DNA from 3 places in the Marinobacter arenosus genome. Region 3 is predicted to be linked to each of the others. Evidence: predicted binding sites of a transcription regulator. Region 3 holds the regulator's gene; each other region holds the start of a gene.
What was found. The regulator sigma-54, encoded in region 3, starts transcription at its own class of promoters, with help from an activator protein. The targets are predictions, from matches to a motif close to ANTGGCATNNANNTTGCTNT.
Positions count from the first base shown of each region.

Region 1: KXD86_RS12865 (circularly permuted type 2 ATP-grasp protein) is a predicted target of sigma-54. The motif match lies at 2,484-2,503, and genes of this name have one in related genera.
Region 2: glnK (P-II family nitrogen regulator) is a predicted target of sigma-54. The motif match lies at 1,989-2,008, and genes of this name have one in related genera.

Region 1 covers NZ_JAHVAO010000001.1:2,820,178-2,824,337, forward strand. Annotated here, with positions in the region: gene KXD86_RS12855 (transglutaminase family protein) at 1-64, opposite strand, end outside; gene KXD86_RS12860 (alpha-E domain-containing protein) at 61-999, opposite strand; gene KXD86_RS12865 (circularly permuted type 2 ATP-grasp protein) at 993-2,426, opposite strand; gene KXD86_RS12870 (ammonium transporter) at 2,627-3,835, opposite strand; gene KXD86_RS12875 (flagellar motor protein MotB) at 4,055-4,160, opposite strand, start outside.
Region 2 covers NZ_JAHVAO010000001.1:3,058,357-3,062,516, forward strand. Annotated here, with positions in the region: gene KXD86_RS13940 (DUF6316 family protein) at 1-117, shown strand, start outside; gene amtB (ammonium transporter AmtB) at 186-1,469, opposite strand; gene glnK (P-II family nitrogen regulator) at 1,541-1,879, opposite strand; gene KXD86_RS13955 (accessory factor UbiK family protein) at 2,260-2,514, shown strand; gene KXD86_RS13960 (YifB family Mg chelatase-like AAA ATPase) at 2,585-4,117, shown strand.
Region 3 covers NZ_JAHVAO010000001.1:1,142,580-1,146,739, forward strand. Annotated here, with positions in the region: gene lptA (lipopolysaccharide transport periplasmic protein LptA) at 1-212, shown strand, start outside; gene lptB (LPS export ABC transporter ATP-binding protein) at 190-915, shown strand; gene KXD86_RS05220 (RNA polymerase factor sigma-54) at 1,074-2,597, shown strand; gene hpf (ribosome hibernation promoting factor) at 2,710-3,018, shown strand; gene ptsN (PTS IIA-like nitrogen regulatory protein PtsN) at 3,105-3,575, shown strand; gene rapZ (RNase adapter RapZ) at 3,604-4,160, shown strand, end outside.

The DNA.
Region 1 (4,160 bases), 1.7 Mb from region 3:
GGATGCTGTTCTGGACCGGGGTTTCGTAGGTGTATCGGGTTTCATGCTGAATCGTGAGTCTCATTGTTTCCACCCCATGAAGTCGTTCCGGATCTGCCCGGCAATGCCCTGGATACGCTCCAGGAAATCCACGAGATACTCATGCAGGCCCCGTTCGGCGATGTACTCCCGGTCGCCGTAGCGAATGTTGGCGTACAGGCTGGAGGCCAGTCGGCGGGAGCGCCGGGCGGTGTCACTCTCGATCTCTTCCAGCAGGCTGGCGATTTCCTGCAGGCAGCCGCGCAGCGAACGGGGAACATCGGGCTCGAGGATCAACAACTCGGCGACGTTCATTGGGTCCAGGTTGTGCCCATAGGTGTTCTGGTAGGCTTCGAACGCGGCCAGTGAGTGCAGCACCGCGGTCCATTCGAAGAACGACTGGGTAGGGTGCTCCTCCATCGCCTTCATGGCCATCACGTAACGGATGTCCAGGACCCGGGCGGTGGTGTCCGCGCGTTCGAGGAACGTGCCCAGGCGCAGGAAGTGGAAGGCATCGTTGCGCAGCAGCGTGCCGTAGGCCGCACCCCGGAACATGTGGGAACGTTCCCGGACCCAGTCGAATACCGTGCTGGCATTGGATTCGCTGACGCCACGCTGGCGCAGCTCCTTCATTTCGAACCAGGCCTGGTTGATGCTTTCCCAGACGTCTGCGGACAGGTTGCCGCGGACGTGCAGTGCGTTGTCACGGGCACTGCGAATCATGGTGTACACGCTGGCGGGGTGGCGATCATCCAGCACCAGGAAATCGATCAGGTTCTGGGGTGTGATTTCGTTGTAGTACTCAAAGAACATCTCCCGGGTGCCCGATACCAGCAGGGGGACCGAGAGCTGTTCGACCCGGTCTTCCGGTACGTCGATCAGGGCCATGGTCAGGCTGACGTCGAGCAGACGGGCCTGGCTTTCGGCCCGTTCCAGGTAACGGGCCATCCAGAACAGGCTGGAGGCGGCGCGGCTCAGCATAGGTCATCCTCCAGTACCCAGGTGTCTTTGGTGCCGCCGCCCTGGGACGAGTTCACCACCAGTGAGCCCTTCTTGAGGGCGACGCGGGTCAGTCCGCCGGGCACCATCTGGATTTTCTTGCCCGACAGTACGAACGGGCGAAGGTCCAGGTGTCGGGGCGCGATGCCCTCGTCGACAAAGGTCGGGCAGGTGGACAGGCTCAGGGTGGGCTGGGCGATGTAATCCTGGGGCCGGGCCTTGAGCAGGTCGCGGAACGTGGCAAGTTCCTTTTTGCTGGCCTTTGGACCGATCAGCATGCCGTAACCACCGGCCCCCTGGGCTTCCTTGACCACCAGCTCCGGCAGGTGGTCGAGTACGTACTGGAGATCCTTCTTCTTGCGGCACTGCCAGGTGGGCACGTTCTTCAGGATCGGTTCCTCGTCCAGGTAGAAGCGAATCATGTCGGGCACGTAGGGGTAGATGGATTTGTCGTCCCCGACGCCGGTGCCCATGGCATTGGTCAGCACCACGTTGCCGGTGCGGTAGGCGGAGTAAAGTCCGGGCACGCCCAGCATGGAGTCGGGATTGCCCGCGAGTGGGTCGAGGAAGTCGTCGTCGATGCGGCGGTAAATGACATCGACCTGCTGGGGCCCGACCGTGGTCTTCATGTACACCTTGTTCTGGTGCACGAACAGGTCGGCGCCTTCCACCAGTTCCACCCCCATTTGCCGGGCGAGGAAGGCGTGTTCGAAATAGGCGCTGTTGAATCGGCCGGGCGTCAGGACCACCACGGTCGGGTTGGGGTTCAGAGAGGCTGCCCGCAGCGTCTCACCCAGCAGATTGGGGTAGTGCTCAACGGGCGCCACCGGTGAGTGGGCGAAAAGCTCCGGGAACAGACGCATCATCATGCGGCGATTTTCGAGCATGTAGGACACGCCGCTGGGGCAGCGCAGGTTGTCCTCGAGGACGTAGAAGTCGCCGTCGTTATTACGAATCAGGTCAATCCCGGCGATGTGGCAATACAGGTTGCGCGGCAGCTTCAGCGCCTGCATGCCGGGCTGGTATTGCGGGTTGGCAAAAACCTGTTCGGCGCTGATCACGCCGGCTTTCACAATGTCGTAGTCGTGGTAGATATCGAACAGGAAGCGGTTCAGGGCCTGCACCCGCTGGCGCAGACCGCTCTGCAATTTGTGCCAGTCGCTGGCAGAGATCACCCGGGGAATGAGATCGAAAGGTATCAGCCGGTCGGCGCCCTGGTCCTCACCGTAAACGTTGAAGGTGATGCCCAGGCGCTGGAACAGCACATCCGCTTCCCGACGTTTTTCAGCAATCAGGGTTTCATCCGAGTTGATCAACCACTGCTCCAGCATTCGGCAGTGTGGTCTTACTTTGTTGTCCTGGTCGAACAGTTCGTCAAACAATCCTTGGTCCGGTGTCTGAATCAGCATGATTCCGTACATCTCCTGGGGCGGTGCCGGCGCGTATGGCACACGGTAAGGTAATCGGCAGCAAAAGGTGGGCCAGTCGTTGTCGTTTTTGGAAAACTGCCTTGAATTAAAGAAAGGAGAAGACCGGGCGTCTGTCAATTCGGGGGGGATAGAAGGACAACAGGCGGCCAGATGGCCGCCTGTTGTTGGAGAGGGGGAGCTTACTCGACGGCCGTCGCGCCAATGCGGTGAATGCTGACGTCCGCGCCGTTGAACTCCTCTTCCTCGGTCAGGCGCAGCCCCGAGATGGCGCCGATCACGCCGTATACGATGAGGCCGCCGACAAAGGCGATGGCCACGCCGGCAACGGAGCCGATGATCTGGGACATCAGGCTGACGCCGCCCAGGCCGCCGAGACTTTCCTGGCCGAAGATGCCGCAGGCAATGGCGCCCCAGACACCACAGACACCGTGCAGGGGCCAGACACCCAGTACGTCGTCCAGACGCTCAATTTTGTCCTGGGCCCATTCGAACAGGTAGACGAAGATGGCGCCGGCAATACCACCGGTTATTAACGCACCAACCGGGTGCATCAGGTCGGAACCTGCACACACAGCAACCAGGCCGGCCAGCGGTCCGTTGTGGATGAAGCCCGGGTCCTTCCGACCCAGCAGCATGGAGACCAGGATACCGCCGACCATGGCCATCAGGCTGTTCACGGCCACCAGGCCGCTGATGCCGTCCAGGGTCTGGGCGGACATGACGTTAAAACCGAACCAGCCCACGGTCAGGATCCAGGCACCCAGCGCCAGGAATGGGATGTTGGAAGGAGCAAACGCCACTACCCGACCGTTGCGGTAGCGACCGTTACGGGCACCGAGCAGGAGAACCGCGGCCAGGGCAATCCAGCCACCGACGGCGTGCACTACAACCGAGCCGGCAAAGTCGTGGAAGGATGCACCAAACTGGCTCTCAAGCCAGCCCTGGAAACCGTAATTACCGTTCCAGATCAGGCCCTCAAAGAAGGGGTAGATGAACGCGACGATCAGGCCGGATGCAATCAGCATCGGATAGAACCTGGCGCGCTCGGCGATGCCGCCGGAGACAATGGCCGGTATGGCCGCGGCGAAGGTCATCAGGAAGAAGAATTTGACCAGTTCATAGCCGTTACCGGCGGTCAGTTCGGCGGCACCGGACATGAAGTGGCTGCCGTAGGCAACGTAGTAGCCGATGAAGAAATACATGACGGCGGAGACGCCGAAGTCGGTCATGATCTTGACCAGGGCATTGACCTGGTTCTTGTGCCGCACGGTGCCCACTTCGAGGAAGGCAAAGCCGGCGTGCATGGCCAGTACCATGATGGCACCGATGAGAATGAACAGCGTGTTGGCGCTCTCGGTCAGGGTATGTACTGCACTCGTGATGTCCACGGGTTTTTCGCTCCTGATGGTGTGTTTCAGCCTCTGTCGGGCTTTGTGTGCATTGTGGGTGTGCACATAAGCAAGAGATGTTCCAAAACAATGCAAAATTAGAAGTGGTAGTCAGTTGTGAGTGCTTGGCTGGCGTTCTGGTGCGGGAAATGAATCGAAATAGCACCATTACAGTGCATAAATGGAAAGTATGCACCGTATTGGTCGGTGTTGGTGGGGTTACCAGGTGATGCTGTCGCCGGTGACCGGGCCAGACTGATCGTTATTGGTCTCTTTGGTCGCGGATTCGAAATCAATCACCGACTCTGAGGTAAGGGCCTCCGAT
Region 2 (4,160 bases), 1.9 Mb from region 3:
TTCCAGACCCGCGAGGGGGCAGTCGAGGGTCCATTCGACAATATCAAGGAGGCTCAGATGGAATTGTTGCTGTATCTGCGCCACTCCGACGATGTGCTCTACAGTGGCACAGGCTGAAAACGCGAAAGCAAGAAACAAAAAAGGGCGCCCCGAGGGGCGCCCTTTTTGATCCTGTCAGCTGCCGATTACGGCTTGCTGCTGACAAACTCCGGATAGGCTTCCATACCACACTCGGACAGATCCACACCTTCGTACTCGTCTTCTTCGGAAACCCTGATGCCCATGATGGCCTTCAGGATGCCCCAGACGATGAGACTGGTGCCGAATACCCAGACGAAGATGGTAAGCATGCCCACGAGCTGACCCATGAAGGTCGCGTCTGCGTCGGACAGCAGGACAGCGAAGATGCCCCAGATACCGACCACACCGTGGACAGAGATGGCGCCGACCGGATCGTCGATACGCAGCTTGTCGAGGGTGACGATGGAGAAGACCACGATCACACCACCAATGGCACCGATGATGGTCGCCAGCAGCGGAGACGGATCAGCCGGCTCAGCAGTGATGGCAACCAGGCCAGCCAGAGCGCCGTTCAGGGCCATGGTCAGGTCGGCCTTGCCGAACATGATGCGGGCCACGATCAGCGCGCCGATCAGACCGCCGGCGGCGGCAGCGTTGGTGTTCAGGAACACGTTCGCAACTTCGTTGGCGACGCCGATACCACCCAGCTTCAGGGTAGAACCACCGTTAAAGCCGAACCAGCCCATCCACAGGATGAAGGTACCGAGGGTGGCCAGGGGCAGGTTTGCACCCGGGAAGGCCTTGATCTGGCCGTTCGCGCCGTACTTGCCCTTACGCGCACCCAGCAGGAGAACACCAGCCAGGGCGGCGGCCGCACCGGCCATGTGAACGATACCGGAACCGGCATAGTCGCTGTAGCTCAGCTCGTAGATGCCGAATACAGCGTCACCGTTCCAGGTCCAGGAGCCCTGCATCGGGTAGATCACGCCACACATAACAACGGCAAACGCCAGGAAGGCCCACAGCTTCATGCGCTCGGCAACCGCACCGGAAACGATGGACATGGCCGTGGCCACGAAGACCACCTGGAAGAAGAAGTCGGAAGCACCGCTGTACTCACCCATGTCGCCGAAACCGGCTTCGGTCGAAGCAGCCAGCACGCCGGCAACTGCCGCGTCGTCCATTTCAGCGACGGTTGTGATGCCGCTCAGGAAGATGCCGCCGTCGTACATGATGTCGTAGCCGACAACCAGGTACATGGTACAGGCAACGGCGAACAGAGCGACGTTTTTGGTCAGGATTTCAGTGGTGTTTTTGGCACGCACCAGGCCGGCTTCCAGCATGGCGAAACCCGCGGCCATCCACATGACCAGGGCACCGCACACCAGGAAGTAGAAGGTGTCCATTGCGTACTGAAGTTCGAAAATATGATTAAGATTGCTTTCCATGTGAAGCCCTCCGCACGAGGCTTTTCAGGTTATAAATTTTTTGCGTTGGCTGTTCGTTTATTCGAGCTGGATCAGACCGCTTCTTCGCCGGTTTCGCCAGTCCGGATCCGGATGGCTTGTTCCAGTTCAGTCACGAAGATCTTGCCGTCACCGATCTTGCCGGTGTTGGCCGCCTTGGTGATGGACTCGATGACCTGGTCAAGCAGGTTGTCGCCGATGGCAACTTCCACCTTAACCTTGGGCAGGAAATCCACTACGTATTCCGCGCCACGGTAAAGTTCTGTGTGGCCTTTCTGCCGACCGAAGCCTTTGACTTCAGTGACGGTTACGCCTTGCACGCCAATCTCAGATAGTGCCTCACGGACATCATCCAATTTGAAAGGCTTGATGATCGCTGTCACAAGTTTCATTGCTTTCTCCTTGATATAGCCGTCTCAACAGAGCGGGCCCGTCGGCCATTTGTTGAGTTCGGGATGCTGCCACCTCGCACACCAATTGTGCGGATTGCGTGCGAGACCTGTAGCATCGTATGTGCCAACGCAAAAAAAACATTTGATAACAGTGTGTTACCTAATGACTGTCCCAGATTGGAGCAAAAGCATGCACCAAAAATGGGCGCCTTGCTCCGGAATGAGCCAAATTAGAGCGGGCCCGATCCGGGGGTCGTCGAGCATTATACCGTCGACCGGATACAGTATGGCAGGGGCTGCGGTGTGATACACTCCCGCGAAGCGGTTGGGGCCCTGTCTTTGGTCTGAATCGTCCATTATTTGAATCAGCGAGGTGATGTGTGAAAGGTCCGCAGGATTTTTTCTCCCAGTTGCAGGGCCAGTTTGGCCAGTTTGTTCCCGATATGGCCCGCGCTGCCCGGGAAGACTTTGAGGCCCAGGCTCGGGCCACCGTCATGGCGGTGCTGTCCCGCCTGGAGCTGGTCACCCGGGAAGAGTTCGATGCCCAGCAGGCCGTGCTGATGAAGACCCGCGAGAAGGTGGACGCCCTCGAACGCCGGGTTAATGATCTCGAACAGAAACTGCAGGACCAATAACCTGCCGCGGGCCGGCAGGACGCCGCGCCCGATTCTCTGATCCGCTGCCCACAGACCATGGAAGGTTGTCATGCTTGCTATTGTTCATTCCCGCGCCAGCATCGGCGTCTCTGCTCCCGCGGTGACGGTCGAAGTTCACCTCTCAGGCGGCTTACCCGCACTGTCCATCGTCGGTCTGCCGGAAACCGGTGTCAGGGAGAGCAAGGATCGGGTGCGCAGTGCGCTGCTCAATGCGGGCTTTGAGTTCCCCGCCCGTCGAATCACCATCAATCTCGCGCCCGCGGACCTGCCCAAGGAAGGTGGTCGTTTCGATTTGCCCATAGCGTTGGGCATTCTGGCCGCCTCCGGCCAGATTCCCCCTGAAAGCCTCGAGCGGCTGGAATTCGTTGGGGAATTGTCCCTTGATGGTGCACTTCGTCCGCTGAAAGGGGTGTTGCCTTCGGTGCTGGCCGCTCGTAAGGACGGCCGGTCCCTGCTGGTGCCACACGCCAACGCCGAGGAAGCGGCATTGGCCAGCAACGACGATGTTCTGGCAGCCGGACATCTGCTCACGGTGTGTGAGCATCTGTCTGCACGGGCAAAGTTGGTGCCGTTGGCACGAGCCACCGCGCGCCTGCGGCCGGAACGTGCCCGGGATTTGCCGGATCTGTCCGATGTCCGCGGCCAGGGCGTGCCCCGGCGCGCCCTGGAGGTGGCTGCGGCCGGTAATCACAACCTGCTGTTTTTTGGGCCGCCGGGCACCGGCAAGAGCATGCTGGCCAGCCGTTTGCCCGGCATACTGCCACCGCTCAGCGATGAGGCTGCCATGGAGGTGGCCAGCGTGCATTCGGTGGCTGGTCTGGTGTCGGGTGCAGAAGGCTGGTGCAAGCCACCGTTTCGCGCGCCCCATCACACGGCGTCTGCTGTGGCGATGGTCGGCGGGGGCAGCAGTCCCCGGCCGGGGGAGATCTCCCTGGCCCATCGGGGCGTACTGTTCCTTGACGAATTACCGGAGTTCGAGCGCCGGGTGCTTGAGGTGCTGCGAGAACCTATGGAGACCGGGGAGATCGCCATCAGCCGGGCGGCACGGCAGGTGCGCTTCCCCGCCTGTTTTCAGGTGGTGGGCGCCATGAATCCCTGCCCGTGCGGGTTTAGCGGACACCCCACGGTGGAGTGCCAGTGTACGCCCCAGCAGGTGGTGCGTTACCGGTCCAAGATTTCCGGGCCGCTGCTGGACCGGTTCGATTTGCATGTCGAAGTGCCGGTTCAGAACGGCGACCTGCTGATGCGCTCGGATGGGGCAGGCGAGTCCAGCGCCGACGTTGCCGTCCGGGTCGCCTCGGCGCGTGCTCGTCAGGAGGCGCGTGGCCAGTTGAATTCGGCGCTGGCGGGCCGGGACCTGCACCGGGCCTGCAGGCTGGACGTGCAGGGCGAGCGCCTGCTGTCGGGCGCCATGGAAAAGCTGGGGCTCTCGGCGCGCGCCCTGCACCGGATTCTCAGGGTGGCCCGGACCCTCGCTGATCTCGAAGGCTGTGAAGCCTTGGCTCAGACGCATCTGGTCGAGGCGCTCGGGTATCGCCAGCTTGATCGCCAGCAGGGGAGAAGTTCGCTGGTATCCTCCTGAGACCGGCGTCTCTGGTAAACTGTCGCCAACAATCCGTTTAACC
Region 3 (4,160 bases):
AGAACCGACTGACTTTTGAACGGGAAGCAATCATTGAGCAGAATGGAAACCTGTTCCGAGGTGATGTCATTCATTATGATACCGTCCGTCGGGTGGTAACCGCCGAAGGCGGCACCAAGACCGAAACCGGCGGTGGCCGTGTCGAGATGATCATTCAGCCACGCAGTACCAGCAGCACACAGGGATCCGATGGCAGTTCTGAGAGCCAGTAACCTGGCGAAAAGCTACAAGCACAAAAAAGTGGTTCTGGATGTCTCCCTGGAGATCCGCAGCGGCGAGATCGTCGGGCTTCTGGGCCCCAACGGTGCCGGCAAGACCACCTGTTTCTACATGATCGTTGGGCTGGTGCCGGCTGATCGCGGCCGCATCACCATCGATAGCCAGGACGTCACGCCACTGCCCATGCACGGGCGCGCCCGAAAGGGGATCGGCTACCTGCCACAGGAAGCCTCGGTGTTCCGCAAACTGACGGTTCGCGACAACCTGATGGCAATCCTCGAAACCCGCAAAGGCCTGAGTCGGGCCGACCGGGACAGGAGACTGGAGGAGCTGCTCGAGGAATTCCACATTAGCCACATCCGCGACAGCATGGGAATGGCGCTCTCTGGCGGGGAACGCCGGCGTGTCGAAATTGCCCGGGCCCTGGCCATGGAGCCGGCCTTTATTTTGCTGGACGAACCCTTTGCCGGCGTTGATCCCATCTCGGTGAGCGATATCAAGCACATCATCCGTCACCTTCGGGATAAGGGCATCGGCGTACTGATCACTGATCACAATGTGCGGGAGACCCTGGACATCTGTGAAACGGCGTACATTGTGTCGGGGGGCCACATCATTGCATCCGGCAACTCGGAAGCGATTCTCGCGAACCAGCAAGTCAAAGAGGTTTACCTCGGTAATGAATTCCGACTGTGAACAACGCTGTCTGATTGTGTTGAAGAACCCGAGCAAGTAAACTCGGCAAAGAACTTGCTAGGCTGTTTTCAGACAGAGGCAAGTAACCGGCACGCAACAATTTTTTTGAACTAACGGTAAAGCAGAGCCTGATGAGTGACGGATCCTGAACCATGGTTATGAAAGCCTCTTTACAGTTAAAGCTGGGTCAAAGCCTGACCATGACGCCCCAGCTGCAACAGGCGATCCGGCTACTACAGCTATCCACCCTTGATCTGCAGCAGGAAATCCAGCAAGCCCTGGAATCCAATCCGATGCTGGAAACCTCTGAGGACGACGACCAGGCCGAAGCCGCGTCCAGCGAAGACACCAGCCACGAAGAACAAGCCGCGGACACGGCGGCGGATTCAGGCTCGGAGACCAGTACAGACTGGGATGAGTCGGAGAATGGTCCGGACTGGGCCTCTGAAAACGAGATTCCCGACAACATTCCCGACGATCTTCCCGTCGATACCGCTTGGGACGACATCTATCAGTCCGCCCCTGCCCCCGCCGCCCGCAACGACGACGAAAACGATCACGACTTCGAAACCCGTAACTCGCCGAGTGAAACGCTGCAGGACCACCTTGAGTGGCAGCTGAACCTGACCCCGCTGAGCGAGCGCGACCAGGCCATTGCCCACGCCCTGATGGATGCAGTCGACGAACGGGGCTACCTGACCAGTCCGCTGGACGAAATCCACGCCGGCCTGTTGGATGAAACCGAGGAAGACCCGCTTGAACTGGACGAAGTGGAGGCCGTTCTGCACCGGCTTCAGCATTTCGACCCACCCGGAGTGTTTGCCCGGGACCTGCAGGAATGCCTGCTTATCCAGCTGAACCAGCTGCCGCCGGCGACACCCTGGCTGGCCCAGGCCCGGCTCGTTATCACCCACTACATCAATCTGCTCGGCAACCGTGACTACGCCCAGTTACTGCGTCGCAGCCGACTCAAGGAAGACCAGCTCCGGGAAGTCCTGGCCCTGATTACCGGGCTGAATCCGCGGCCGGGGGATGTGATTGATCGCGCCGAACCCGATTACGTGATCCCCGATGTCATCGTCCGCAAACACAGCGGCAGATGGCGGGTCGAGCTAAATCCTGAAATTGCACCACGCATCCGCGTCAATGCGAGCTATGCTTCTCTTATAAGGCGAGCCGACAGCAGCGCCGATAACACCTACCTCCGGGATCAACTCCAGGAAGCCAAATGGTTTATCAAGAGCCTGCAAAGCCGCAACGAAACCCTGTTGAAAGTGGCGACGCGCATCGTCGAGCACCAGCAAGGCTTTCTGGATCAGGGCGAAGAAGCCATGAAACCGCTGATCCTTTCAGACATAGCGCAGGCGGTAGAAATGCACGAATCGACGATTTCCCGGGTTACCACGCAGAAGTACATGCACACGCCACGGGGAATATTCGAGCTCAAGTACTTTTTCTCCAGCCACGTAAGTACCGATGAAGGCGGGGAATGTTCATCAACAGCCATCCGTGCAATGATCAAGAAGCTGATCGCGGCCGAGACGCCGAAAAAGCCGTTGAGTGACAGTAAAATTGCAGCCATGCTAGGGGAACAGGGCATCAAGGTGGCCCGTCGAACCGTCGCCAAGTACCGGGAAGCGATGCATATTCCACCCTCTAACGAGCGAAAAAGACTGGTTTAGGAGAGCACTGGCAAGAACAGCGCTCCCCCTGAGCCAAACTTTGCCGGCGCAGTGTGCGCCAGCCCTCAGCCCGGCCTTTTGGGGACCGGCATGATGACAACAGGAGACGCCTATGCAACTCAACATTTCAGGCCATCACGTAGAACTGACTCCCGCACTGAAGGATTACGTCTCAGAAAAATTCGAGAAACTTGAGCGCCACTTTGACCACATAAGTAACTGCCAGGTTACCCTGCAGGTGGAAAAGGTGCGTCAGATGGCGGAAGCAACGTTGCACGTGGTTGGTGGTGATATTCACGCAAAGGCTGAAAACGAGGATATGTACGCAGCGATCGACGGGCTGATCGACAAACTGGACCGACAGATCCTCAAGCACAAGGAAAAGAACGTAGACCGGATGCACGGAAACGGCTCTCGTTAACCGCCCGTTTTCAAGCATGTCATCTCATCGCGCTGCGGCATGGAGAACCTGCCGCAGCCTTTTTTTAACGGAATTGCAGTCGATTCATGAGCGACACATCCCTGACCATAGACAACATCCTTGCACCGGAGCTGACCCTGTGCCGGGTACCGGCATCAAGCAAGAAGCGGGTGCTGGAATTCATTGCCGATCAGATCCACCGGCACGACGATTCGCTCAGTGAGACCCAGATCTTCAACAACCTGGTGTCCCGGGAGCGGCTTGGCAGCACCGGTATCGGCCAGGGTATTGCCATACCCCACTGCCGGCTGGAGGGACTCGATCATGTGGTGGGCGTTCTGCTAACCCTTGAGGAAAGCATCGATTTCGACGCCATTGATAACCAGCCCGTGGATCTGGTGTTTGCCCTTGTGGTGCCCAAAGAGGCCACCAGCGAGCACCTGGAACTGCTCAGTCAGCTGGCGGAGAAGTTCAACGAGCGGGCGTTCTGCGATGGACTTCGGCAGTGCGATGACGCCGCCGCTCTGTACAAGCGAATGACGACGGCGTCCGAGTGACATCCCAGAGAGTGGAGACAGCGTTCCCATGAAACTGATCATCGTGAGTGGCCGATCCGGTTCCGGCAAGAGTACGGCGCTTCATGTGCTCGAAGATCTCGGTTACTACTGCATCGATAATCTACCCATCGGACTGCTGTTTCCTCTGACCCGAGAAGCGGCCGCACAGGAATCGCCCGGGCGGCTCCACAAAATGGCCGTCAGTATTGATGCCCGCAACCTGTCCGGGGAGCTCGCCAACTTCGAGGTGATTTACCATCAACTGCAGGAAACCGGCGTTACCGTCGAAATCATCTTCCTGGATGCTGACGAACAGTCTCTGCTGCAACGCTTTCATGCCACCCGGAGAAAACACCCGCTGAGCGACGACCGGACTTCACTGCGCGAAGCGATCAGCAACGAAAAGAAGCTTCTGGAGCCACTGTCCAAGCTGTCCGACCTCTACGTGAACACGACGGGCATGTCCATGTACGAACTCAGAGACATGGTCAAGCAACGTGTTGTCGGCCGCAAGGATCAGGAACTCGCCCTTCTGTTCCAGTCGTTCGGATTCAAACACGGCGTCCCTCTCGATTCAGATTATGT